DNA from 2 places in the Kocuria sp. KKT182 genome. Region 1 is predicted to be linked to the other one. Evidence: riboswitches for the same ligand, from Rfam matches in the RefSeq annotation. Region 1 holds a riboswitch; the other holds the start of a gene.
What was found. Region 1 has a riboswitch for cyclic di-AMP ahead of ACZ2G1_RS03740 (C40 family peptidase). Riboswitches for the same ligand answer to the same signal wherever they lie in the genome.
Positions count from the first base shown of each region.

Region 1 (11,809 bases):
CGTGTAGAGGGTCAGGGTCATGGAGCCCGCAGCACTGAGCGGCAGCAGCCAGGCGCCGGCCTTCCGCCCGATGAGCAGGAACGCCCCCAGCACGGCCGTGCCGGAGCCGAGACCGTAGAGGATGGCGATCGGGGTGTTGGTGTGCGGGCCGGGGATCAACAGCCACCACCACGTGGTGTCGGGCAGGACGGGGTCGGGGCCCCAAATGATGATCTCGTCGATCTGTTCGTGGCTCAGCGACGGGGTGGAGCTCATTAGTTGGTCGTAGCCGCCGGCCTGGAGGATCAGCACCCAGTAGACCAGCCACGCGGCCAGGGCCAGGATCAGACCGGCCGTGAACAGCCGGCCCTGGACGTGCAGGGACCGCAGGTTGAGCCGGCCGATGGCTATGCCGGCGAGCAGGTAGGTCAGGTAGGGGACGGCGGGGTAGGTGCCGGTGAACAGCACCTGGGACAGCACGGTGCCGGGGTCGGTGAGCACCCCGGTGATCGTGGGATTGTAGGTCTCCATCGCCGGCAGCACCCCGCGCAGGGACAGCATCAGCACGGGGGTGAGCACGGCGCTCACCCCGGCGAGGACGAACAGGGTGCGGGCGGGCAGGTGCAGGAAGGGGATGGCCAGCAGGAAGAACATCCCGTAGTAGAGCAAGATGTTGTAGGCGGGCGGGTCGCCGGGCATGAGCTGGTTGACGAGCAGACCCAGCACGGTGATCAGCACGGCCCGGATGAACAGCCCCACCCGATCGGCGGTCATCGTCCGGCCCCGATGGGATGTGCGCCCGCCGGTGGAGAACGCCAGGCCGACCCCGGCCAGCAGGGCGAACAGGGCCGCGGCGCGCCCGGCGAACAGCTGCCACTGCAGGGTGACCTCGTAGGTCTCAGGGTTCCAGGCGGGCAGAATGTGGATGGAGAACATCCCCAGCAGGGCCAGACCCCGAGCGGCGTCGACCCCCACCAGCCGTGGCTTCTTCACCAGCGGGAGGACTGAGCCCCCCTGTTGGTCCCCGCGTCCCCGAATTCGGGTGGTGGATGTTGACCATGCTGGTGCGTTCCTTCTCTCGGATGTACCGGCGGGTCCCGCCCACCGGCCCGGACCTGCGGGCCCCTCTCAACCTCCATCCCACCAAGGCGGATTAGCCCAGGGTTATCCTTTTCCTGTGTCCTGGCTGTGGAAGCAGTTCTCGCCTCCAGGACCGCTGCGCCGAGTTGCGGACGGTTTTCTCCGGCCCCGCGAATATCAGCACCACGGATGTACAACCGGGCGAGAACCGGCGGAGAAGGCCGGCGTCCGGGTCGTCCACACCCTGAGCTGAGTCCCTGGCCAGACAGGGCCCTGCAGACCACCGGCAGACCACGCACTAGATGACGGCAGGGGCGGGCGGGTCGCGTCGGCGTCCCTGCCCGTTCCAGCCGGCGTCAGCCGGTTCCCGTGGGGGCTAGCGGTTCTCGGTGCGCTGCTGCAGCTGATCCAGGTAGGCGTTGTAGGCATCCAATTCCGGGGTGCCCCTGACGGCGGTCTCGGTCTCGTCGCGGGCGGCTTTGCGCGCATCGTCGCGGTGCCATTGGGCCATGATGAACAGCAGGATCAGCAGGGACGGCAATTCTCCGTAGGTCCAGGCCAACGAGCCGGCCAGGACCTGATCGGCCATCGGGTCGATGCCCCAGTTGGCGGGGGGCGTGGCGAAGAACTCCACGACGGGTAGCGGGGCCATCATGACGATGACGCCGAAGAAGGCGTGCAGCGGCATCTCGGGGACAATGTCGGCCAAGCGACTGCCGTAGGTCTGCTTGATCGGTAATGGATCGGCCGACAGCAACGGAACGGTGAACAGGATCCCGGAGGCCAAGAACAGCAGTTCCAGCCCGATGTGGCCGTACCAGGTGGGCAGCAGCCGGTCGTCCAGATCGCTGAGATACACCCCGTAGAAGCTGACCAAGAACAGCGGGACCAAGAAGGCGGGGTGGATGGCGAGCCTGCCCCAGCGGGAGCGCAAACCCCACAGGGCCAGACGCAGCACCACGGCGCCGGGTCCGCGGTGGGGTGTGGCCCGCAGCAGCAGAGTGCCCGGGCTGCCCAGGACCAGCAGCGCTGGGACGAACATCATCAAAGTCAGCTGCTGGAACATGAACACGGAGAACATGCGCAGCCCGTAGCCTTCGATTCCCGCGCCCATGGTGACCGCGGTGGCCGCGCACCCGGTGAGGAAGCACAGGGTCCGCCACACCGACCACCGCCGCCGTGCTGTCCACAGCCGGGTTGCTCCGGCCAGATACAGCACAGCCAGCACCAGCGCGATGGCCGGGATGAGCGGGATCGGTTGCATCGTGGGCGCCAGGAAGTTCTCCAGACTCGGGGGCTCGGTCGGGACCCAGACCGGCCCTTCCACGCTGGGGTCAACCATGGTCACGGAGAGCATCGACTGCCAGGGTCGCATTTTCGCACGCCACAGAACGGGCCCGGGGTCCTGATCGGGCCCTGAGCTCAGGACCGGGGCCGGTGGGGCGGGCGTGCCCCACCGGCCCCTTCCCGGACTTCCATGGGATCTCGGAGGTGGCGGCCGAAGAACCCCGGTGGATTCCGGTCCCGGCGCACAGCTGGGCCGAACCTGGAGACCGGTTCACGTCTGAGCCCGTCAGCCTTTTCACGGGCCCGGCCACGTGTGCTGATCCTGGCGTGCGGATGGACATCATGATGGGGTGCGTCGCTCGGCCAGCAGGTCCTCCATGTAGTCGATCTCGGAGGTCTGGCTGGTGGCGATCGACTGCGCCAGGGACGTCACCACGGGATGGTCGGTGCGCTCCAGGATGGCCTGGGCCATGGTCGCACCTGCCTGGTGGTGGGGGATCATCAACTCGAGGTAGAGCCGTTCGGCCTTCCGGCCTTGGGCGTCCTGGAGCTCGGCCAGCTGCTCGGCGGTGGCCATACCCGGCATTCGCGCGTCCAGGCCCGGGGCCGTGGAGTCCATACCGGGCATGGACGTGTGGTCCTGCGCGCCGTCGTCCATCCAGGCCATGGTCGGCTGGGACGAGGCCTGGGGCAACCCCCACACGGAGAGCCACCCGTACATCTGCCCGACCTGTTGCTGCTGGGTGCGGGAGATGTCGTAGGCCAACCGGCGGATCTCCGGGTCTTCCGTGCGGTCACGGACCAGGGAACTCATTTCCACCGCCTGCAGGTGATGGGTCTGCATGTCGCGGGCGAACCCGGCTTCCGGGCTGCCCTCCGCCGGGGTGGAGGACCTCGGAGCACTCAGCTGCCCCACCGCCCAGCCGGCCGCCACCAACAGCACGGCCGCCAGCACCAGCAGGACCCACCGTCCCCGGTGCCCTGCCAAGCTCCTGGAGGCGGCGCCGGTGGTGCTGGTGCTCATGCGACCCGGCTGGGGGCATCGATGCCGCCGGTGCAGGATGCCCCGGGCTCCGGGGCGTCGGGGGACTGCCAGTACTTGGTCACGAACTGCTCCAGGCGCTCATCCTCCGGGGAGTCCAGGGCGACCTGAGCCCCCCACGCCGAGACCATGATGGGGGCGCCCAGATCCTCGTAGGGGGAGAGCACCACGTAGGTGTCCGGGACAGCCTGGCGCAGGGCCTCAGCCTGGTCCTCGGACAGGGCCGAGGGGTCGTAGGCGGCCCACACTGCCCCGTGCTCCAAGGCGTGCACGGCGTTCTCCTCGGGCACCGGCTCGGTGTAGACCCCGCAGTTGAGCCAGTCACTGGCGTGGTCCCCGCCCACCGGAGGGGACTGCTCGTAGTCCACCGCGGTCTCCACATGGGAGTTGCCGAGGCCCTCGAAGGTCTGCAGCCCGGCGATCTCGATGTCCTCCCGCGCCTGGGGCGGGGGATCGTTGATCACCGCCACCGTCACCAGGGCCGCCACCGCCGCGACAGCCGTCACCGCACCCGCGCCCGCCAGGACCCGCCGCCTGCGGGTGGCCCGGGCATCGGCCGCCCAGTGCTTCTCCAGCAGCGCAGCGCGTTCCTGCCGCGCCCGCTCCGGGTCCGTACCACCAGCCATGCGTCCTCCTTGAAAGGCCCAAAAAGGGTCTTGCTCCTCATGAACGGGCAGGACAGTAGCCCACTGCGCTGAGCCTTTCCTGCAAGGCCTTCTTGGGAAGATCGTCCACCACCCACTCCTGGACATGTGGGCGAGTGTGCATCCTCGAGCGCAGGAGAGGCGCGTCCTCGGTGGCTAACGACGACGACGCAGGAGATCCCGGCCTGGGGCGGGAAGTAAGGACCGGGTGCGCACTCCTCGCTGGTCGTTCAAAGAGGACGCACCCGGAGTATGTGATGCCTGAACCGGCTCAGCGTAGGCAAACCTGGACCGGCCCGGAGCCGACGTTGACGCTGTCGAGGACCGCCTGGTGGCCGTTCCAGCCGCCGTGCACGGCCTCGCCACCGCCGGGATGGACCCCGGTGTGGGCGCCCCCGGGGAGCAGTCGACGAGGACACCGGTCTAGGTCTGGACGGTGGAGACGCGGGCGCCGGACTCAAGTGATCGGCCGGTTAGCCGCGGAAACTGGTTCCGGCCGCGCCCAGCGCATCACTCACCGCCCCAGTGCAGGCCTGATCCCGGACGGTGTCACCGAAACGACCGATGTCCGACGGGGGTGCTTTCGGAAAGAAGCACTCCCGCAGCAGGTGAAGGGCGCAGCAGGTGAAGGGCGCAGCAGGTGAAGGGCGCAGCAGGTGAAGGGCACAGCAGGTGCGCGTGAGGTAGAGGCGGCCCGGCCCCGGGTGAGAGCGGTCCGGGGATCTGCTGCGGTGACCCCGTGGGGCACCGCAGCAGCGAGTCCGGCTCAGCGGTAGGTGTAGTACCCGTCGACGGGCATGGCGTTGACGGAGTGGACGAAGGTGCCCTGGGTCGGGTTCAGCGCCGAGACCATCTTGCCGCCACCGATGTAGATGCCGATGTGGTTGCCGCCGTTCTGGGACACCAGGTCACCAGGCTGCGGGTTGGACGTCGGGGTGGCGGCGGCGATCTGCTGGAAGCTGGTGCGGGGGATGTCGATGCCGTTCTGGGCGTAGACCCAGCCGGTGAATCCGGAGCAGTCCCAGGCCCCGAAGGAGGTCCCGCCCCAGACGTAGCCGGTGCCCACGCCCTGCATGGCCGTGCCCACGATGCCGCCGGCGGCCGGGGCGATCTCGGTGATGGCGGTGGACTGCGGGCTCACGCTCGAGGTGGCGGCGCTCTGCTGCGGGGCCGGGGCTTGGTCGGCGGGGGCGGCGGGCTGCGCGGCGACCGGGGCCTGGTAGGTGTAGGAGGCCAGATCGGCCATCGCCGAGGCCGGAGCCGCATAGGAGGACCCGGAGGCGGCGGGGATTTCGGCGTAGGCCTGGGCCGGAGCGATGGAGCCCACCAGCGCTGCGCCGGCGGCGGCGGCGATGGTGGTGGTGCGCACAGCTCGGGACGAGGTCTCGGCGCGGTGGCGGGCAGCGTTCAGCTTGAAAAGCGACATGGTGGAGTTCCTCCCTTTGCCTACGAGGTGAGCTGTCGGATGCGGGTGGGAGACACCCGGCCGCAGAACGCACGCGCTCTGAACGGCTTAACCCCAAGGCCCCGGATCACCGGGACCGGTAATGGTTCCCCCGCTTCTGCCAACCGATTTCTCTTCAGGAACCCCGAGCACCGGCAGAACTCGGCGATGTGCCACGGGGGCGCCAAGAAGATCAGCTCTCGGCACGAGGAGGACAATACAGGGCCCACCCCCTAATGTCACGTTTTGGTCACGGCCGCCGATCGGGTGGTCGTCTTGGTTGCCGAGGGTGCTCAGCAACGTGTTCCCGGCCCAGTGGAGCTTCGTTTCGGGCGGGAACATCAGTGTGTTCACCGTTAGCGGGGGCATGGCCGGGGAGAGTCCCTGATGGGCCCGAAGATGCACACCCTCGGCACGCCTGCGGCGGCCTGTCAGCACTGGGAGACCGCCGGTGGCTGCGGTGGGCGGTTTCCGCGCGTAGGGCAAGAAAAGCGATCGAGGCTCTCGGGCGGAGGCTTCGGAGGATATCGGAGGATAAATTCAGCGCGCGCTCATGTCTGCCGTAATCCGCCATCCGAACGAAGCACATTTCTTCATCGAATCTTCATGCCTTCAGCGTGTAGAGGAATAACGGGCACGCTCAAGGGCAGGACAGGAATCGATGTGTTCTCCGGCAGGTGATTCGACTGCATGGCCCTAGGAGCACGCCCGGGGGTCAGTGTTCAGACGGCATCGACACGGCCGCCTCCAAGACGTTGATTCCGTTTGCGGCAACGGGAAATCCGGAGGATGCTTCGTCTGCTGCTTCCTCGATACTGCCGGTATATCCGGGCAGGACCAGGGCGCACCCCAGGACGAGGGCGGTGATGGTGATGGTGCGCTTCACAGGGGGCCTCCAATCGGCGGGGCGAGCGGGCAACGGCATCGGCCGCTCGAGACGCCAACAAGATATCCGCCTCGCCGTGGCGACGCCTGCCAAGCCCTTGCGAAATGACCGCCTCTACCCGAGGGGGTGGTCGTTGCGGTCCATCTGCCAGTCGGCCAGGTCCACGGAGACCGCCGCGGCGGCGCCGGCCCACAGAGAGAAGTCGAGCCATTTCCCGCTGAGCTGGAACCGGTCGTCGCTCACGGTCGGTCCTGCCCGGCGGGCCCGTCTTGGCCGAGCGGGACGGTGTCCTTCCAGAAGCCCTGGGCGCGGAGGAACCTCTCGAGGTTCTCGCAGTGGTCGGGGCACGCCAGCCAGCTCTTGCGGTGGTGTGGGGTGTGGATGCGCGGGTTGTTCCAGCGGATCCGCCACGCGGCGTCCGCGCCGCAGCCCTTGCGGGAGCACTGCAAGTTGTCGGGTCCGGCCGGTGGTGCCGCGGATCCGTGCGGGGACAGCGATCTGAGCCGGTCGGACTCCACGGCGGTCGTGCTCCTCAGGGCGCTCGGGCAGGCTCCCCGGACAGCCCCGCGTCAGGCTCAGGCCGCGCCGCGGCGTCGGGAGGTGTCGTCCTCGACAGTAGCGGAGGAAGCCGGTTTCCCGCTGGGAGCAACCCTGCTCCCAGAGCCCGATGTCGCGGTCTGCGGGCTCTCGTTGCGGTGTCTTTCCGTCGTCGCCGTGACCGGTGATGGACTCACCCGCCAACACGGGGTGAAGTGACCCCCGTCATCAGGACACCCACGGCAGTGTGGCCCCTGCTCAGCGTAGGATTCCCGTCTTGACTTCGAAGTCGTTTGTATAGCTTTCCTCAAGATGGCGTGAAGATTCCCCATAACTTGCCCTCTGGTAGCTGTACGGGCTGTTCTTCCGGACCGGTGAGGGCATAGTTTGCAAGTGAGAACACCCCGTTCTCATCACCCCGTGCACGGGCGTTAGGGTGCCCCAGTCTTTGCTCCCCTTAGGCTGGGGCACCCGTCGATAATGTGGAGGAGCGACGTAGCCCGGACCGAAGAATCCGACGGATCCGGGACTGGCTCGCGGGCCCTCAATTGGCAATCCGAGGGCAAGACCCCCGACCCCTCTCCAGTGAGCATCATCATCCCGGTGCTCTCCCTGGTCATCATGCCGGTGCTGGCCGCGGTCAAGAAGAAGGCCGGCACGGCCCTGGGTGACGACCTGATCCTGGCTGGCGCCGCCGAGACCAGGATTTGCGTGCTGCTGTCCGTCTCCACTCTGACCGGGCTGATCCTCTTCGCGCTGACCGGCGCGGCGTGGGTAGACCCGGTGGCCGGGCTTATCCTCTTCGCCTTCGCCCTCCCCGAGGGCAAGGAGGCCGGGGCGAGCTTGTCGAGAGCGACGACGAGGACGAGGACTGATCGACATCCCGTTCCACCACGCTGGTCACGATCACCACGCAACGCTGAGGGGCCTTGTGCCTGGCAGGGCCCTTAGCTGTCCCCGGCGGGCTTGCGCATCCAGGACACAACACCCACCGCCTTACATATGGCGGATTAGCGGTTGGCCTTCGCCGAGGCCCTGTGGAGCAGGCGAGCAGGGCAAGGGGTACTGCACCTGGGTGGGAGAGACGTGGATACGTCTACCACGATGGGTTCGATGGTTTTCACCGTCATGCTCCTCCAGCGCTGTCAGCACTGGCTCGACGAGACCGCCCAACGCGACATCACAGCGCCTTGACGCCAATAGAGCATCCACTCTGCAGGACGCAACCTCGCTGGATGCACGGAGGCACATCAATGCAAATAGGTACATATTGGGGGACGGCGCAACCCGGAAGTGGGGGCACGCCGGGGGGCCCGTCGTTGCTAACGTGAATGTTGGCGGGTATTCGGGGGAACACGGGCTGGTGTCCCCGAATGCTGCGCCCACGGGAGCGTGTCCCATGCGCCAGTCAGGATCTGGGGGATCCCACGGCGGGGGCAAACGTGCCGACCGACAACCGATGAGGCAGTAACTGCCGAACCAGTGGGGGAACACATGCTTAAGTACCAGACTCAGACGGACAAGCTGGGCAAGATCGAGATCCCGGTCAGCGGCATCCGGGTGACACCGATGGACACCAATGAGCTGCACCAGTGGATTGCGGCCACGTGGGAGGAGCGGCGCAAGACCGTGATCCTCGGCCACAATCTGCACAGTCTCTACACGTGGGAGGTCAACCCGACGTTCCGCGCCTTTTACGACAAGGCCGACGTGGTGCTGACGGACGGCTTTCCCATCCTCAAAATGGCCAAGTGGCAGTCCGGGCGGCCGCTCAGCGCCAGGCGGCACCGTATCGGCACCATGGACTGGCTGCCCGGCCTGATCCGGAACACCCCCGTGCGGCGCGTGGCCGTCATCGGCGCGAGCCCCGAAAGCAACGCCGCCACGGTCGCCATGCTCCGTGCGGAGGACCCTGAGCGCACGGTCGAGGGCTGGCCCGGCGAAGGGTGGAACTCGGCCCTCGAGGACCGCATCGTCGGAACGCTCCAGGAGTTCCAGCCGGACTTCGTCATCGTGGGCCTGGGCATGCCGCTGCAGGAGGAGTTCCTGAGTCGGCACTGGGAGGAGTTGCCCACGGCGATCTACGCCGCCGTCGGCGGGGTGATCGACCAGTACTCTGGTATCCAGAAATCGGCCCCGCGCTGGCTCGGGCCCATGGGCCTGGAATGGGCCTACCGACTGGCCACCCAGCCGCGGCGGCTGGGCCACCGGTATCTCGTCGAGCCGTGGATCCTCGCCTACCTCCTGGCGGCCAAGGCCGTCCGGCAGAGCGCTGAGGGGGCGGATGCCAGTTCCTGAGCCGGCCGTGAGCGGGGGGCCGAGACTTTCCGTCCTGGCCCACCGCCTCGTGTCGGAGCGCATCACTAACGCTGCGGGTCAGTGCAACTCGTCCGTGGACCGCAGCGGGGCCTAGGTTCCGCTCCGGACCGCGGCTGGCGTCTCCAGGGCGTCCAGCATCGCGTCCTCCTCGTCCTCCCAGGTGGGGCGGGAGCGCCGCCGCTGCGGCCGGGGCCGCATGAGCGACTTCAGGTGGGCCGGCATGTCGTCGGCCATCTCCAGCTGGCGGATGACGAGCTCCTCGTCGCCCTGGCCGATGTAGTTGCCGTCCTCATCGTAGAACCGTGCGAGCCGGCGCTCCATCTCCTGGGTGAACTGGCGGTCCCACGCGTCGTTGCGGGCCTGCTGGCGGGCGGCGTAGCCGTAGGCCACGAAGAAGAGAGCCGCGAAGGCGTACCACTGCAGCGAGTAGGACAGGTGCGGTCCGGAGTCGATTTCCGGCTCGGGGGCCGGGGCGGGGGCCACCGCGGGCGCCGGGGCCTCGGTGAAGACCTGGCCGTAGGCCTCCGTGCCGATCGGGCGGTCCCACCGCTCCTGCAACTGCTCGAGCTCGATGGTGGCGATCTGCCCCTCGGGGGCCCCACGGCTGACGGCCGGCTCCCCGGGCTGGAGCCGGGCGGAGACCGTCACGGTGCCTGCGGGCGGGGTCGGGACCTCGTCGGGCATGCCGTTGGCCGATGCGCCCGTGGGGATCCAGCCGCGGTTCAGGACCACCACCTGCCCGGTGCCGGTGCGGAAGGGCACCAGGACCTCGTAGCCCACGCGTCCGTTCTGCGGCCGGTTGCGGACCAAGACCTGGTCCTGGGGCAGGTACTCGCCCGTGAGCTTGACGGGGCGCCAGGTGAGGGAGGGGTCGTGGGCGGCGAACTGCTCGGCGGCGGCCGCGCCGGTCAGGGGCTCGGCCCGGTAGTTCTGCGTGATCTTGGTGTTCTCGCCGACGAGGTGGTCGTTGCGGTCCATCTGCCAGCCGCCCAGGTACACGGAGACCACGGCGGCGGCGCAGGCGAGCAGGAGGAAGCCCAGCCATTGGCCGCTGAGCAGGAAACGGTAGGTGCCCATGTCAGACTCCACCTTCCCCGCGGCAGCCCTGGTGGGAGAGTTGCGGGGAATCCGGCCCCGCCGGGGGAGCTGCGGGGCCTCGCGGTGGCAGCGGTCCGGGCAGGTCGAACTTCACAGCGGTCGTGGTCCTCAGAGTGGGCGGTTGGGCATTCGGGGCGGTCGGGGGTGGCCCCAGGAGCACGGCTGTCGCCGCGCCCCTGGGGCCTGTGCTGTAGAGCATCTGCGCCGGCCGGGCTGCGAGGGGCTCAGCTCTTGCGGCGGCGACGGGACATCAAGCCCAGAAGCCCGATCACGGCCAGGGCCAGCACTACCACGGTGGCGCCGACGGCCCATCCGGAGAGACCCCCGGAGTCCTCCTGTGCGGCCGCGTCCTGGGCTTGGGCGGAGCTGTCCGAGCCGTCAGTCGGGGCGTCGGTCGGGGTGCTGCTGAGGCTGGGGGCCGCGGTGGTGGTGTCCGCGCCGTCACCCACTTGGTAGGTGTAGGTGCCTTCGATGGGGTGACCGTCGCTGGAGACCACCCGCCAGACCACCTGGTAGGTCCCCTCCTCGGACCCGGTCTCGGCCAGGGGCTGGACCACCTGGGAACCGTCGCGCTCGAGCGGGCCCTCGGTCACGGACTGCCCCTCGGGGCCGGTCACCAGCACCTGGTGGCCGATGTCCATGATCTCCCCGCTGTAGGAGAGCTCGATCTGTTCCGGGGCGCTCTCCAGCACGGCGCCCTGCTCGGGGGAGGTGCTCAGCACCTCGTCATGGGCGGCTGCGGGGACCAGTCCCAGGGCGGTCAGGGCGCCGACCGCGCTCAGGGTGGCGGCGGTACGGCGCAGAACAGAAGTGGTGGTCAGCATGGCAAAGGGGTCCCTTCGAGGGGCAATGAATGAGTGGGTCAGACAGAGCCGCCGAGCCGGTGGTCGATCCGGCGGCGCGTGAGTCGCCGAGTCTGTCTTCTCCGCCCACGACCACTACCGGCCCCGACAGAGGTGGTGGTGTTCAGCCGGCGGGCAACCGGGCGAGCCCGGTCGGGAGCAGAAGACTCCGACGACAACCTGCCGGTGGTCCGCGGTAGGAGCGCACCGGGCGCAGCAGCGACTGATCCGTCAGCGTATGCGGACGCCCCTGTGGGACAGGTCGGGGCCGGTGCACCACGACCGGGGCGGACAGGACCCGCCACAGCCGGCGCACGCGCAGTCGCAGGGCGTCGAGCAGGTCCACGACGGCCACCTCGCCGTGGCGCAGGAACCCGTACGTGGCCGCGGCGGCCACCACATGGAAGACCAGCATGCCGGTGCCACCATTCACCGCGTGAGCCTGAGCCTGAGCCTGCAGCACCAGGGCCGGTCCGATGGACGGTGAGCTCAGCGCCGCGTGGTGGGTGGCATCGGCCACGGTCGTCACGGATCCGGCGATGCTGAAGAGCAGATGGAAGACACCCTGGCTGACGAGCACGCCGGTGAGCAACGAGGAGCGGGAGAGCACCCGGCCGGCCAGGGCCATGCACACCGGCCCGGACAGGGCCA
Region 1 is NZ_CM145757.1:816,412-828,220, reverse strand. Features, by position in the region: gene ACZ2G1_RS03760 (heparan-alpha-glucosaminide N-acetyltransferase domain-containing protein) at 1-972, opposite strand, end outside; gene ACZ2G1_RS03755 (cytochrome c oxidase assembly protein) at 1,436-2,401, opposite strand; gene ACZ2G1_RS03750 (DUF305 domain-containing protein) at 2,687-3,370, opposite strand; gene ACZ2G1_RS03745 (DUF3105 domain-containing protein) at 3,367-4,014, opposite strand; gene ACZ2G1_RS03740 (C40 family peptidase) at 4,799-5,458, opposite strand; cyclic di-AMP (ydaO/yuaA leader) riboswitch at 5,464-5,619, opposite strand; gene ACZ2G1_RS03735 (hypothetical protein) at 6,192-6,362, opposite strand; gene ACZ2G1_RS03730 (hypothetical protein) at 6,477-6,605, opposite strand; gene ACZ2G1_RS03725 (hypothetical protein) at 6,602-6,811, opposite strand; gene ACZ2G1_RS03720 (cation diffusion facilitator family transporter) at 7,485-7,850, shown strand; gene ACZ2G1_RS03715 (WecB/TagA/CpsF family glycosyltransferase) at 8,394-9,197, shown strand; gene ACZ2G1_RS03710 (SURF1 family cytochrome oxidase biogenesis protein) at 9,309-10,295, opposite strand; gene ACZ2G1_RS03705 (copper resistance CopC family protein) at 10,541-11,140, opposite strand; gene ACZ2G1_RS03700 (hypothetical protein) at 11,283-11,809, opposite strand, start outside.

Region 2 (11,809 bases), 1.5 Mb from region 1:
AGTCGGGCTGACACGGGAAGGCCTCCGGTAGTGAAGTGGAGCTGTCTAGTTCACCGCTTCACCCACCGGAGGCCTTCATGTCCCACGTTAACGCCGTCCTGACCCCTCGTACACGCCTACGCCTGGCCCGGCTGATCGTCGAGGATCAGTGGACCTACGCCGCGGCGGCCAAGATGTTCATGGTCTCTGCCCGCACGGCCAAGAAATGGGCCGACCGCTACCGGGCCGAAGGCCAAGCCGGGATGGCTGATCGCAGCTCTCGCCCGCGCACCAGCCCGACCAAGACCGCCCCCGGGGTGGTCCGGAGGATCGTGGCCCTGCGGTGGCGACACCGGCTGGGCCCAGTGCAGATCGCCGGCCGACTCGGAATGCCGGCCTCGACCGTGCATGCGGTGCTGGTGCGCTGCCGGATCAACCGGCTCTCCCGCATCGACCGGGTCACCGGCGAACCCCTGCGCCGCTACGAACACGACCATCCCGGATCACTGATCCACGTCGACGTCACCAAGTTCGGCAACATCCCCGACGGAGGTGGCTGGCGCTACCTCGGTAAGCAGCAAGGCGACCGCAACCGCGCCACCACCGATACTCAACGCCGCAAAGGCCCAGTACGTGGCCCCCTGATCGGGACCGCCTTCGTGCATACCGTGATCGATGACCACTCCCGGATGGCGTACGCGGAGATCTGCACCGATGAGAAGGCTGCCACCGCGATCGGGGTGCTGCGCCGAGCCAGGGCGTGGTTCGCCGACCAGGGCGTCACCGTGGAGCGGGTGCTCTCGGACAACGGGTCCTGCTACCGCTCCCATGCCTGGGCCCAGGCCTGCGCCGAGCTGAGCATCAAGACCAAACGCACCCGCCCCTACCGGCCCCAGACCAACGGCAAGATCGAACGCTTCCACCGCACCCTGGCCGATGGCTGGGCCTACGCCCGGTTCTACCCCTCCACGGCAGAGCGCGACGATGCCCTACCGGGCTGGCTGCACTTCTACAATCATCATCGAGCCCACTCCGCACTTGGAGGCCAGCCACCGGTCACCCGCCTGACCAACCTCCCTGGACATCACACTTAGGGGTCCGCGGGGGCTGCGCCCGCCAAGCCCGCCAGTGCTTGGCGGCCCGGGGCAGCACGCACCCGACCAGAGAGACGAACAGCAGGATGTAGATGGCGGAGAACCACGCCGAAGAGAACACGTCGAAGAACTGCAGCCGATCCAGCCACGGCCCCAGGGTTGGGTTGGCATCGATGTAGTCGGCCACCGCACCCGGGTCCTGGATCCGCTGCGGGAAGATCGAGCCCGGCACCGCCGCGACCGCCAGTAGCAGCAGCAGGAACAGGGCGGTGTTCATCTTCGTCAGCTGCGTCCAGGCCCACCGGGCCATGCCCAGGGGCCCCAGCGCGGGCAGCTGGGTATCGTCTGCACGCTGCCCCGGGTCAGGGAAGGAGGGCCCCTCAACACCGTTGTCAGTGCCGTTCCGCCCGCTGCGGGTGGGAGTGCTCATATTGGCCTTTCAACTTTCGACAGGGGGTCGATGCTCGATTTCACTGAGGACACACTGGTCACTGGCCCCGCAGAGAAACCTGATCGTTCGTGAGTCCAGGCCATATTCCGGTGATAGATGAACAACCGGGTGGCCAGGCTCGCCACCTGAACGATGCCGAGAACGAGGATGTACCAGCCTCCGATCTGCTGATCCGCCAACGGATCAATGCCCCACGGCCGTTCCATTGCCGCATACCAATCCGCCGACAACAGGTGCGTGCCCGAAACCATCACGCCACCAAACAGAACGTAGAACCCAGCCACCAATAGCAGCGCGGCCCAGCAACGCCGCTGCTTCTGCGTCGAACCGTCGGGGTAGCGGAGCATCGACGTGGTGAACAAGCATCCGAGGGCCAAGAAGTAGATCACCGTCCACTGGTGGCCCAGAAGTTCCCGGGCGGACCATTCGACCAACGCTGAGAAGTAGAACGCCAGCACTGAGATCACCAGCACAGCGGTGGCCGCGGAAGGACGGACCAACAACTGGCCGAGGCGAGAGCCCCCTGCGATCTGGACCCATTCCCGCAGGCCCCGGCTGCCGTCGCGGCGGGCGTGTACCGAGCGCAGGATCAGTGTCACCGGGCGCGCTAGCGCCAGCAGCAGGCCAATGATCGCCATCAGTGCCATCTGGAGCAGTATCTGGGCGCTGAGCAGGAAGTTCTGGTACTGATTGACGCCGCCGTTGGTGACGTAGAACAGCGCCACCATTCCCGTCAGCCAAGACGTCGTCCTGGCCACGGGCCAGGTTCCGCCCTGGCGATGGATCCGCCGCACGCCGAGCCCATAGCAGAGCACGCCCGCCACAACCGCAGCCGACCACAGTGGGTCGAACGCCGTCTCGCTGAAGAACGTGGAGGCCTCGGGGGCCGGCGGCAGTGGTTCGTCGGCCATTTTCTCCGCCAGGAGACGGTAGTTCACCACCGGGTCGTCCGGGACGGGCTCATCCCGGCGCAGCAGTGTCACCGCGGACGCCGAGGCAGCACCCATCAGGACCAGGTCAAGGCCCACCAGAGCCCAGAACCACCGGACGCTGCCCGGAGCGCTACGGCCCATGCGAGTCAGAATCCACCGGCGCTGGAGGTATCCCGCCAAGCCCACGGCAGTGGCAGCGATGATCTTGATCAGCACGAGCACTCCGAAGGGGGTGAGCAGGTTCTCCGCGACCCCGACGGTGGCCTGGGCCCTGAGGTAACCCGAGAACACCAGGAGAAAGAAAGCGAACAGCGCCAGGGTCGAGTAACGTCCGGCCACCACGCGCAACCGCTCGACATCCAGGACCGGGCGCAAAACGACCAAGGCAATGAGCCCGCCCAGCCAGGCGGCGGCCGCGATGATGTGCAACGCGAAGGCGAGGATCCCGGCTTCGTGACCCTCTCCGTAGTTCGGGTGACCCATCAGCGCCAGGGGTACCCACCCCGCCAGTGCCAGCAGCGCCGCTACGGTCGTCACCGTAAGACTCCGGGCCCCGAGGCACAACAACGGGATGAGAGAGATGATCACCATGGTTGCCAGCCACAACTGACCCAGGCCCACGTGGGTGAAGAAGTAGCCCAGCTGGCGGGCGAAGGACTCGGTGAACGCCACCGGTTCGCCCCAGTTGTCCAGATAATCCATGAAGCCCGCCACGACCGCGGCAAGCATCCACACCACCGCCGATACGCCCGCAAGATTCAGCGCCCGGGCGTGCTCACGGCTGCCCGGCGCCAGCGCCAGACAGGCCAGGAGCAGGGCGCCGGTGACGGCCGCGCCCGAGGCGTTGAACACGAACTTCGCCGCAGGCAGCGCCCAGAACACGAAGTCGTTCGTTCCCCCGGACATCGATGAGTCACCGTGCGCAGGGATCAGCGCAGTGACCGCAGAAGCGGCAAGCCCAGCCCAGAGCACCGGTTGCATGAAGTGTTCGACTCTCCCCACGGTCTATCTACTATAGAAAACAGTAGTTGGATGGGTTTCACCGCACCAACTCGGGCGAGGAAGGAGCAAAGGAAGACCGGTCCTGGTGGAGGCCACCCATGGCTTATCCACGATCGACGTCCTCTTCGCCCTCTATGGCCCCGGGCGGCTGACCGAGGAGGCCGCCTCACCAGGGGGCCGCGGGCGGCCACGGGTCAATCCCAGATTCTGGTGGAAGAATGGGGAGGGCAACCAGCTACATCATCCTCCCCATCCCAGTGCGGCGGGACCGCAGGGGTGTCGCCACCGTGGCAGTGGTCTGCTCCGGTGGCCTCAGGTCGAGGGCGGTGCCGTCGCCTCCAGGCCGGTCCGGCGACGACGCATGGCGACGGCAATGAAAATGACAATGCCCAGCAGCACGAGACCCAGGGCAGTCCACACGTGCACCCGCAGACCCAGGACCATCAGGGCCGGGTCGATGCGCAGGAACAGCTCGATGAGCATCCGCCCGACCCCGTAGTGGATGAGGTAGAGGGCGAAGAGCCTCCCGCCGTCCAGACGGAACTTCCGGTCCAGCACCAGCAGCAGCACCACCCCGGCCAGGTTCCAGAGGGACTCGTAGAGGAAGGTGGGGTGGAAGAGGGTGTCGGCGGGTAACCCGGCGGGGAAGTTGGCGTTGGCGGGGTTGATCTCCAGGCCCCACGGCAGGGTCGTGGGGCGGCCGAAGAGCTCCTGGTTGAACCAGTTGCCCCACCGCCCGATCGCTTGGGCCAGCAGTAGCCCTGGAGCGGCGGCGTCGGCGAAGACCCACAGGGGGATGCCGTTGCGGCGGCACACCCACCACGCGGCCAGTGCCCCGAAGGCCACCGCCCCCATGATGCCCAGCCCACCCTCCCAGATCTTCAGGGCGTCCACGGGATTGGCGCCGGGGCCGAAGTAGCCGGCCGGGTTCGTGATGAGCACGTGGTAGACCCGGGCCCCGATGATCCCGATCGGGACCGCCCACATGACCACGTCCCACACGATCTCCGGATCCAGCCCGCGCGCTTTCCAGCGGCGCAGCGTCAGCCACATCGCCGCGGCGATCCCGGTCAGGATGGCCAAAGCGTAGGCGTGGATCGTCAACGGCCCGACCGAGAACCCCTGCCAGTCCGGGGATGGGATGCCCTGTCGGACGGGGACGGACATCAGGGCATGGATCGGGGAAGTGGCGCTCAGCAGCATGCGGGTTTCGCCTCGGCTCGTCGTGGGGTGGCAGATGGTGGAGGTCGTATGCCTCCGGACCGCCCGCGGCCGGTGCCGGCCGCGGCTGTGGGGTCGGGTCAGCGGTAGGTGTAGTAGCCGTCCAGGGGCATGTCGTTGACGGAGTGGACGAAGGTGCCCTGGGTGGGGTTCAGGGCAGAGATCATCTTGCCGCCGCCGATGTAGATGCCGATGTGGTTGCCTCCGCGCATGGAGACCAGATCCCCCGGCTGAGGGGCCGTGGTGGGAGTGGCTGCGGCGATCTGCTGGAAGCTGGTGCGGGGGATCTCGATGCCGTTCTGGGCGTAGGCCCACTTGGTGAAGCCGGAGCAGTCCCAGGCGCCGAAAGCGGTCCCACCCCAGACGTAGCCGGTGCCGGCTCCCTGCATCGCGGTGGCCACGATCCCGGAGGCGCCGGTGATCTCGGTGATGTCCGCCGACTGGGTGGACACCGTCGCGGTCGAAGCAGCCTGCTCGGGTGCCGCCGTGGCCTGGGAGGCGGTGGTGACGGTCTGCGGGGCGGCCACGGCCGGGGAGGCCGCCGAGGAATAGGTCGCCAGTGCGGAGGCGGGGGCCGCGTAGGCGGTGGCCGTGGCCGCGGGGACCTCGGCGTAGGCCTGGGCCGGAGCAATGGAGCCGATGAGTGCGGCACCGGCGGCGGCGGCGATCGTGGTGGTGCGCACCGCGTGCGAGGTGGTCTCGGCGCGGTGGCGGGCAGCGTTGTGCTTGAAAAGCGACATGGGTGAGTTCCTCCCTTTGCCTACGAGGTGAGCTGTCGGATGCGGGTGGGAGACACCCGGTCACTCCGGACGCATACGTCCTGGGCGACTTAACCCCAAGGCCCCGGATCACCGGGACCGAAAATGGTTCCCCCGCTTCTGCCAAGCGATTTCTCTTCAGGAACCTCGGGCACCGGCAGAATTCGGCGATGTGCACGAGGGCGCCGACCGGATCGATCATCGGCACAGACCGGATACTATCGGAGATAGTAGACAAGTGTTACACCCCGATAAAGACCGACATGGCGACCGTGCCGCAGGGCCGGCCACCCATTGGCGCAGGCCGCCGTAGCGCCACAACGATTGTGAGGCCAGGCGGAGGGGCAAGATCAATTTGGTCGCATGCATCGTCACTTACTTCGCGCATCCCCAGAGAGCTGCACCGACCGCACCGACGCACGCCTGTCCGCACACACCGTGCCGCATTGGCACCAGGACCGCCGCCGGCAACATATTTGCCCGGCACACCGATTCCGACGCCAGTCTTACTCGGCCGGCGCTCAAGACCTGCCAGAACGCATTCAACCCCCGCAACGAGGGGAGCGACAACCGCACGGAGAAGCATGCGCGCTGCCGGCCCCGGGCAGACCAACGAGGGATATGCGAACCCAGACGACCGTATACTATCTTCCGTAGTAAAAGCGGTCATCTGTTGAACCTCAGATCCTCGGAGAAGAAGGGTGGTGCCGGCATGGGCGGGACAGGCCTCGGGTCCTCCCCCGCCGATCCGGCTGGGACCTCTGCGTGGTTGGTCGCGGACAGGGATCTCAGCGAGGTCGATCCGCGGGGGTTACCCTCACAGATTCGTCGGATTAGGATCCTGGCCCCGGAGGCAGCGATCAGCTTTGCTTCGAGCTGCGCTATCGAGCTCGAGGCCGTCTGCGTGGGCCGGTTGAGCTGGGCCATCGACTACAACGGCAGCACCGGGTCCGGTGCGTCTTCTCGTCATAGACGAGGACTGACTGAATCCTTGAGGAGATCACACCATGGGTAGTGCCAAGAATTCCGGGCCGGCGAGGCAGGACCGTGCTGCCCTGCTCGAGGCGCACAGGGCCGCCGAAAACAAAGCGGCTCGCAAGCGGAAAATTCTTACGGGAACAGGTGCGGTTGCCGCCGTCGCCCTGGTCGGTTCCTTAGAGGTCATTTCATAATGAGTTCGACGTAGCCCTTGAGTGCTGACGGGGTCCTCGGTGACCCTGGTGGGCATGATGGGGGATCTCGTACCGGACTCGCTGTGGGAGCGAGTCGAGCCGTTGCTGCCACCACGCCCACCCCGGCGCCACCAGCACCCAGGGCGCAAGCCCGCCGATGACCGGACAGCTCTGGCCGGGATCGTGTTCGTGCTCAAGACCGGGCTCGGCTGGAACCAGCTGCCCCGGGACCTGCTCGGCGTCTCCGGAGTGACCTGCTGGCGGCGCATGAGGGACTGGACCGAGGCCGGAGTGTGGCCGGCGGTACACGAAGTGCTGTTGGCTGAGCTGCGCGCGGCCGGGGCACTGGACCTAGACCGGTGCGCTGTGGACGGCTCGCACGTGCGGGCCCTCAAAGGGGGGACCACATCGGGCCCAGCCCCGTCGATCGCGGCCGGCCCGGTTCCAAGCACCACCTGATCGTTGAGGCGAACGGCATCCCGCTACAGGTCACCCTCACCGGCGGCAACCGCAACGACGTCACCCAGCTGTTGCCCCTGGTCGACTCGATTCCGCCGATCCGCGGGTTGCGTGGTCGGCCCCGCCGCAAGCCCCGGGAACTGTTCGCGGACCGTGGCTATGACCACGACAAGTACCGGCGGCTGCTGCGCGCCCGCGGGATCACTCCGCGCATCGCCCGTCGAGGCGTCGCCCATGGTTCCGGGCTGGGCCGGCATCGCTGGGTGGTGGAGCGCGGCTTCGCCTGGCTGCACTCCTACAAGCGACTCCGGACTCGGTGGGAACGCCGGGCCGACCTCCATCTCGGACTGCTGCAACTGGCCTGCGCGCTGATCTGCCACAGACGCCTCACCGCATTATGAAACAAGTTCTTAGTGACCGTCGCGGTGATCAACGACCCGCCTCCGCCGGCGCGCCAGGACATTGAGATCGCGGGGCTGGAGACCTTCGAAAACCTCAATGCCGAGCATGTGAGCACCCCCGTTGACTATGAGCAAGAGCCTCCGGTGGGCGGTGATCACGCCAGCACCTGGCTCAACTGCGGGGTCTACACCCAAGAAGTGCCCCAGGAGAACGCTGTGCATGCCCTGGAACACGGCGCTGTCTGGGCCGCCTACGATCCCTCGGCCTTGACTGAGGACGAAGTCACCACCCTGCAAGAAATCTTGCCGGACACCCACGCTGTGGTCTCCCCCTCCGAGGGTCTGGACTCGCCTATTGCCCTCTCCGCCTGGGGCGCCCAGGTAACCGTGGAGACGCCCGATGACGAACGCATCGCAGATTTCGTCGCCAAGTACTGGCAGTCTCCCCAGGCGCCCGAACCCGGAGCAGCCTGCACCGGTGGACTCGACGGTCCCGGCCGCGTCGCATGAGTACGCAGGACGTGGCCAGCCGGCCAGCAGGACGCGGATCCCAACAGGCCCTGCTGGCTATCACCGCCGCCATACTCTTGGTGGCCGGCGGCTGGGCCGTAGGGCGACTGAGCGCCCCGATGCCTTCTGGCCTATCTGGAGGAAGCTCGGAGGCTGATTTTGCCCGGGACATACAGGCCCACCATCTGCAAGCCGTTGAGATGAGCATGATGATCCGGGACCGCACACAGGACCCGGAAATCCGTCAGCTGGCCTATGACGTCGCCCGCACCCAGCAACACCAAGCCGGGCAAATGTACGGATGGCTATCGGTATGGGACCTGCCCCAGGCCTCTCCCCAACCGGCCATGGCGCGGATGGAGGGAAGCGCCGGCCACAGCACCTCTCACGCAACCACGCAGGACGCACCCGCGATGTCGGGCATGGCCACGTCTGCCGAACTCGAAGCCCTCGAGGAGGCTGAGGGCCTTGAGGCCGAACGGCTCTACCTTGAACTGATGATCCCCCATCACAAGGCTGGCGTCACCATGGCCGAGGCCGCCTTGGCGGAGACGGATTTTCCAGCCGTCCGGTCGCTGGCACAGTCCATCGTCGCCAGCCAGCAGTCAGAAATCCGTTACCTGGAACAGTTGCTGTCGACCCGCTGAAGCCCGGCCCCACAACGCAGCGCCTGACTCCTCGGCCCATGTGGCTGCTCAACCGACATCGTTGACACGGACACTCCCGGCGTTGGATCCGCCGCCAGAGCTCTTCCTCGAACCCGTCTGGTCATGATCATCTGGTGGTGAACCGGCGTGTCGGCGGGGCCGGTGTCGCGCCGTTGGTGGGATGCCCGCGCAGCGAGGTGGCGCAGGCGACGCCCGCGGCGGCACCCTTGCCGATGGCGATCGGCACCAGCTGCAGTCCCGCGGTGATGTCCCCCGCGGCGTAAACTCCGTCCACGCTGGTGAGCTGGAACCCGTCGACGAGGATCCCTCCCTCGTGGTCGAGCTCGCACCCCAGGTCCCGGGCCAGGTGGTTGACAGGGTGGTGGGCGTAGGAGAAGAACACCTTGTCGCCCTCCACCAGCTCCCCGTTCGTCAGTTGCACCCCCACCAGGGCGCCAGGTGCCCCGACCAGCGCCTCGGCCACCCCGTCCACGACCTCGGCCCCGTGGTCGGCCAGCACCGCCCGCTGGTCCTCGTCGAAGGCCTGGCCGGTGCTGTCGGTGACGATCCGCACGGTGTCGGCCCAGTCGAGCAGTTCCGCGGCGTAGGCCGGCACCTGCTCGCCCGAGCCCAGCACGATCACCACCTGATCCCGGGCGGTGTACCCGTCGCAGGCCGGGCAGTGGTGCACGTCGGTGCCGTAGTGGTCGTGGAGTCCGGCGAGCTCCGGGAGCCGGTCCCGGACTCCGGTGGCCAGCACGACCCGTTCCGCGGACACCTCCGTGTCGTCGACGGTAGCCCGAAACGTCCCAGCCTCGTCCCGGCGCAGGGCCGTGACCGCCCCGTGATGGAGGGCCACCTCGGGGTACTGCTCCACTCCGGCGCGGGCCTCGGCCAGGAACTCCTGCGGGGTGGTCGGGTCCCGGCCCAGCAGGCCGTGGGCGCGGTCGGCGGGCAGGTTTCGCTGCTGCCCGGCGTCGACGACCAGTGTGGATCGCTGGTACCGGCCCAGCCAGGTCGCCGCCGACAGGCCGGCCGGGCCACCACCGACCACGAGGACGTCGACAGCGGTGGGAAGGTCGGTGCTCATTGGTACTCCTCGAGCTGTGGTGGGCCATTCGTCGTTTCCGGAGACCTGAGGTGAGACGCGCCGACACCCGGCGGCCCGCCCTACCCCAGGGCGCAACCCACGGGGGCGGTCCTCAGTGCGAGTGCCGGTGCGGCAGGTGCCGCACCGGTTGCTCCGGAGATCTCTGCTCAGCCGAGGGCGTCGACGAGCTCGGCGCAAGCCTGCGCGCAACGCCGGCACGCCTCGGCACAGATCCGGCAGTGCTCGTGCATGTCCGCGTGCTTCTCGCACTCGTCGGCACAGGCCTTGCAGGCGATCCAGCAGGCCTTGATCGTGTCGAGCGTGATGTTGGCGTCGTAGCCGGTGTGCCGCGACAGGGCCCGGCCGGTGGACTCGCAGATGTCCGCGCAGTCCAAGTTGGTGCGGATGCACTTGGCCAGCTACGCGACCATGTCCTCGGACAGGCACGCGTCCGCACACGCCGTACAGGTCTGGGCGCACTCGAAACAGGCGGCGATGCACGCGGCCAGCTTCTGCCGGTCCACCCCGCCCAGGTCCTTCGGGTAGGTCGCGAGCATCGAAGTCACGTTGTCGATCATGGCTTGCTCCTTCGTCGGTTAGATCCGGGAGACGAACCCGCTGGAGCCAGTCCGCCATGTGATCGACCGTAGACTGCCGATCTGGCGATTTGAAACGCTCGTCTTTGAAGATTTGGTGAAGATGCACCCCGGCCGTTCCCTCGGTGCATGCAGGGAGCACCTACCGCAACAGTTAAGGCTTGAAACGTGTGACAGACGGTATGGGTTAAGTAACGTCAATCGCGACGGTGCAGGCCCCGAAGGCGGCCGGCCGTCGCAAAGTCGTCCCGGGCGAACTTAGGAGTATCTCCTGCCGTCGGCGATCGATCCTGGTGAATGAACCAGGTGAAGGCTTCGGGCGGGGCCTGCTGCTCCGGGGAAGCTGTCTCGTGACTGTTCAGTGGGGATCGGGGCGAGTCCGGTTCCCTACCACGGTGCGGCCGGCTCCCTTGGCGGCCATACTGACGAGGCGTTCCAAGGGCCCTTGCCCGAAGGCACGCTGCCAACCCACCGCGAACAGGGCAGCCAGGAGGAGATAGGCCAGGAACCAGATCTCGGGCTGGTCGTAGTGCAGCTCGAAGGACAGCAGCACCAGCTGGGCCGAGTAGAGAGTCAGGGTCATCGCCCCCATCGCCGACAAGGGCAGCAGCCACGGCCCAATCGTGCGGGCCAGGAGAAGGAAGATCCCCAGCACGACCAGCCCGATCCCCAGGCTCCAAGCAATGGCCAGCGGCATGTTCGCGTGCGGGGTGGTGACAGCCAGCCACCAACCAGTGCTGGTCGGCAACCCCTCGTCGGTTCCCCACACGAGGATCTCGTCCACCACTTCCTCACTCTGTTCCGGGACGCTGGGCAACAACTGGTGGTAGCCCTCGGCAACGTAGAGCAGAACGTAGGAGCTCAGGTAGGCGAATGCGGCGAGCCCGGCCCCCACCAGCACGAGCAAGGTTTGGACCTGCGCATTGCGCAGGTTCAGACGCCCCAGGGCCAGGCCGGTCAGCAGATACGTCATGTACGGCAGGGCCGGGTACGTGCCGGTCAGCAACAACTGGGCCGCCGTCGCCCCAGGATCGGTGACCACGTCGTTGAAAGTGGGGTTGTAGGCGGTGAACTCCGGCAACCGACCCCGCAGGGTCTGCATCAGCACTGGTGCGATGACCCCGAACAGCACCGCGCACATGAACAGGGTCACGGGACGCAAGTGGAGGAAGGGAATGGTCAGCAGGAAGAACACCCCGTAGTAGACCAAGATATTGACGGCCGGGGGGTCTTCAGGCATCAGGTACCCGATGGACAGGCCCACTGCGGCGATCAGCAGGGCCCGGACCGCCACCCCGACCCGGGCGGCCGTCATCAAAGGCCCCTGCCGACGGGTGCGCCCACCCGAGCCGAAAGCCAGCCCCACCCCGGCCAGCAAGGCGAACAACGCCGCCGAGTCCCCGGCGAAGAGGATCCAGGACCAGGTCGGCTCGTGTGTCTCCTCATTGGAGGCGGGCAGGAAATGGATGGCAGTCAACCCGATCAGCGCCAGCCCCC
Region 2 is NZ_CM145757.1:2,271,851-2,283,659, forward strand. Features, by position in the region: gene ACZ2G1_RS10590 (IS481 family transposase) at 78-1,073, shown strand; partial or broken gene ACZ2G1_RS10595 (cytochrome c biogenesis ResB family protein) at 1,069-1,383, opposite strand; gene ACZ2G1_RS10600 (bifunctional copper resistance protein CopD/cytochrome c oxidase assembly protein) at 1,500-3,437, opposite strand; gene lgt (prolipoprotein diacylglyceryl transferase) at 3,771-4,625, opposite strand; gene ACZ2G1_RS10610 (C40 family peptidase) at 4,760-5,419, opposite strand; cyclic di-AMP (ydaO/yuaA leader) riboswitch at 5,425-5,617, opposite strand; one part of gene ACZ2G1_RS10615 (IS5 family transposase) at 6,664-7,003, shown strand; one part of gene ACZ2G1_RS10615 (IS5 family transposase) at 7,003-7,469, shown strand; gene ACZ2G1_RS10620 (DUF3105 domain-containing protein) at 7,482-7,979, shown strand; gene ACZ2G1_RS10625 (DUF305 domain-containing protein) at 8,180-8,626, shown strand; gene ACZ2G1_RS10630 (NAD(P)/FAD-dependent oxidoreductase) at 8,754-9,716, opposite strand; partial or broken gene ACZ2G1_RS10635 (four-helix bundle copper-binding protein) at 9,884-10,294, opposite strand; gene ACZ2G1_RS10640 (heparan-alpha-glucosaminide N-acetyltransferase domain-containing protein) at 10,671-11,809, opposite strand, start outside.
Region 2: linked by a shared signal. The riboswitch ahead of ACZ2G1_RS10610 (C40 family peptidase) and the one ahead of ACZ2G1_RS03740 (C40 family peptidase) in region 1 are both predicted to bind cyclic di-AMP.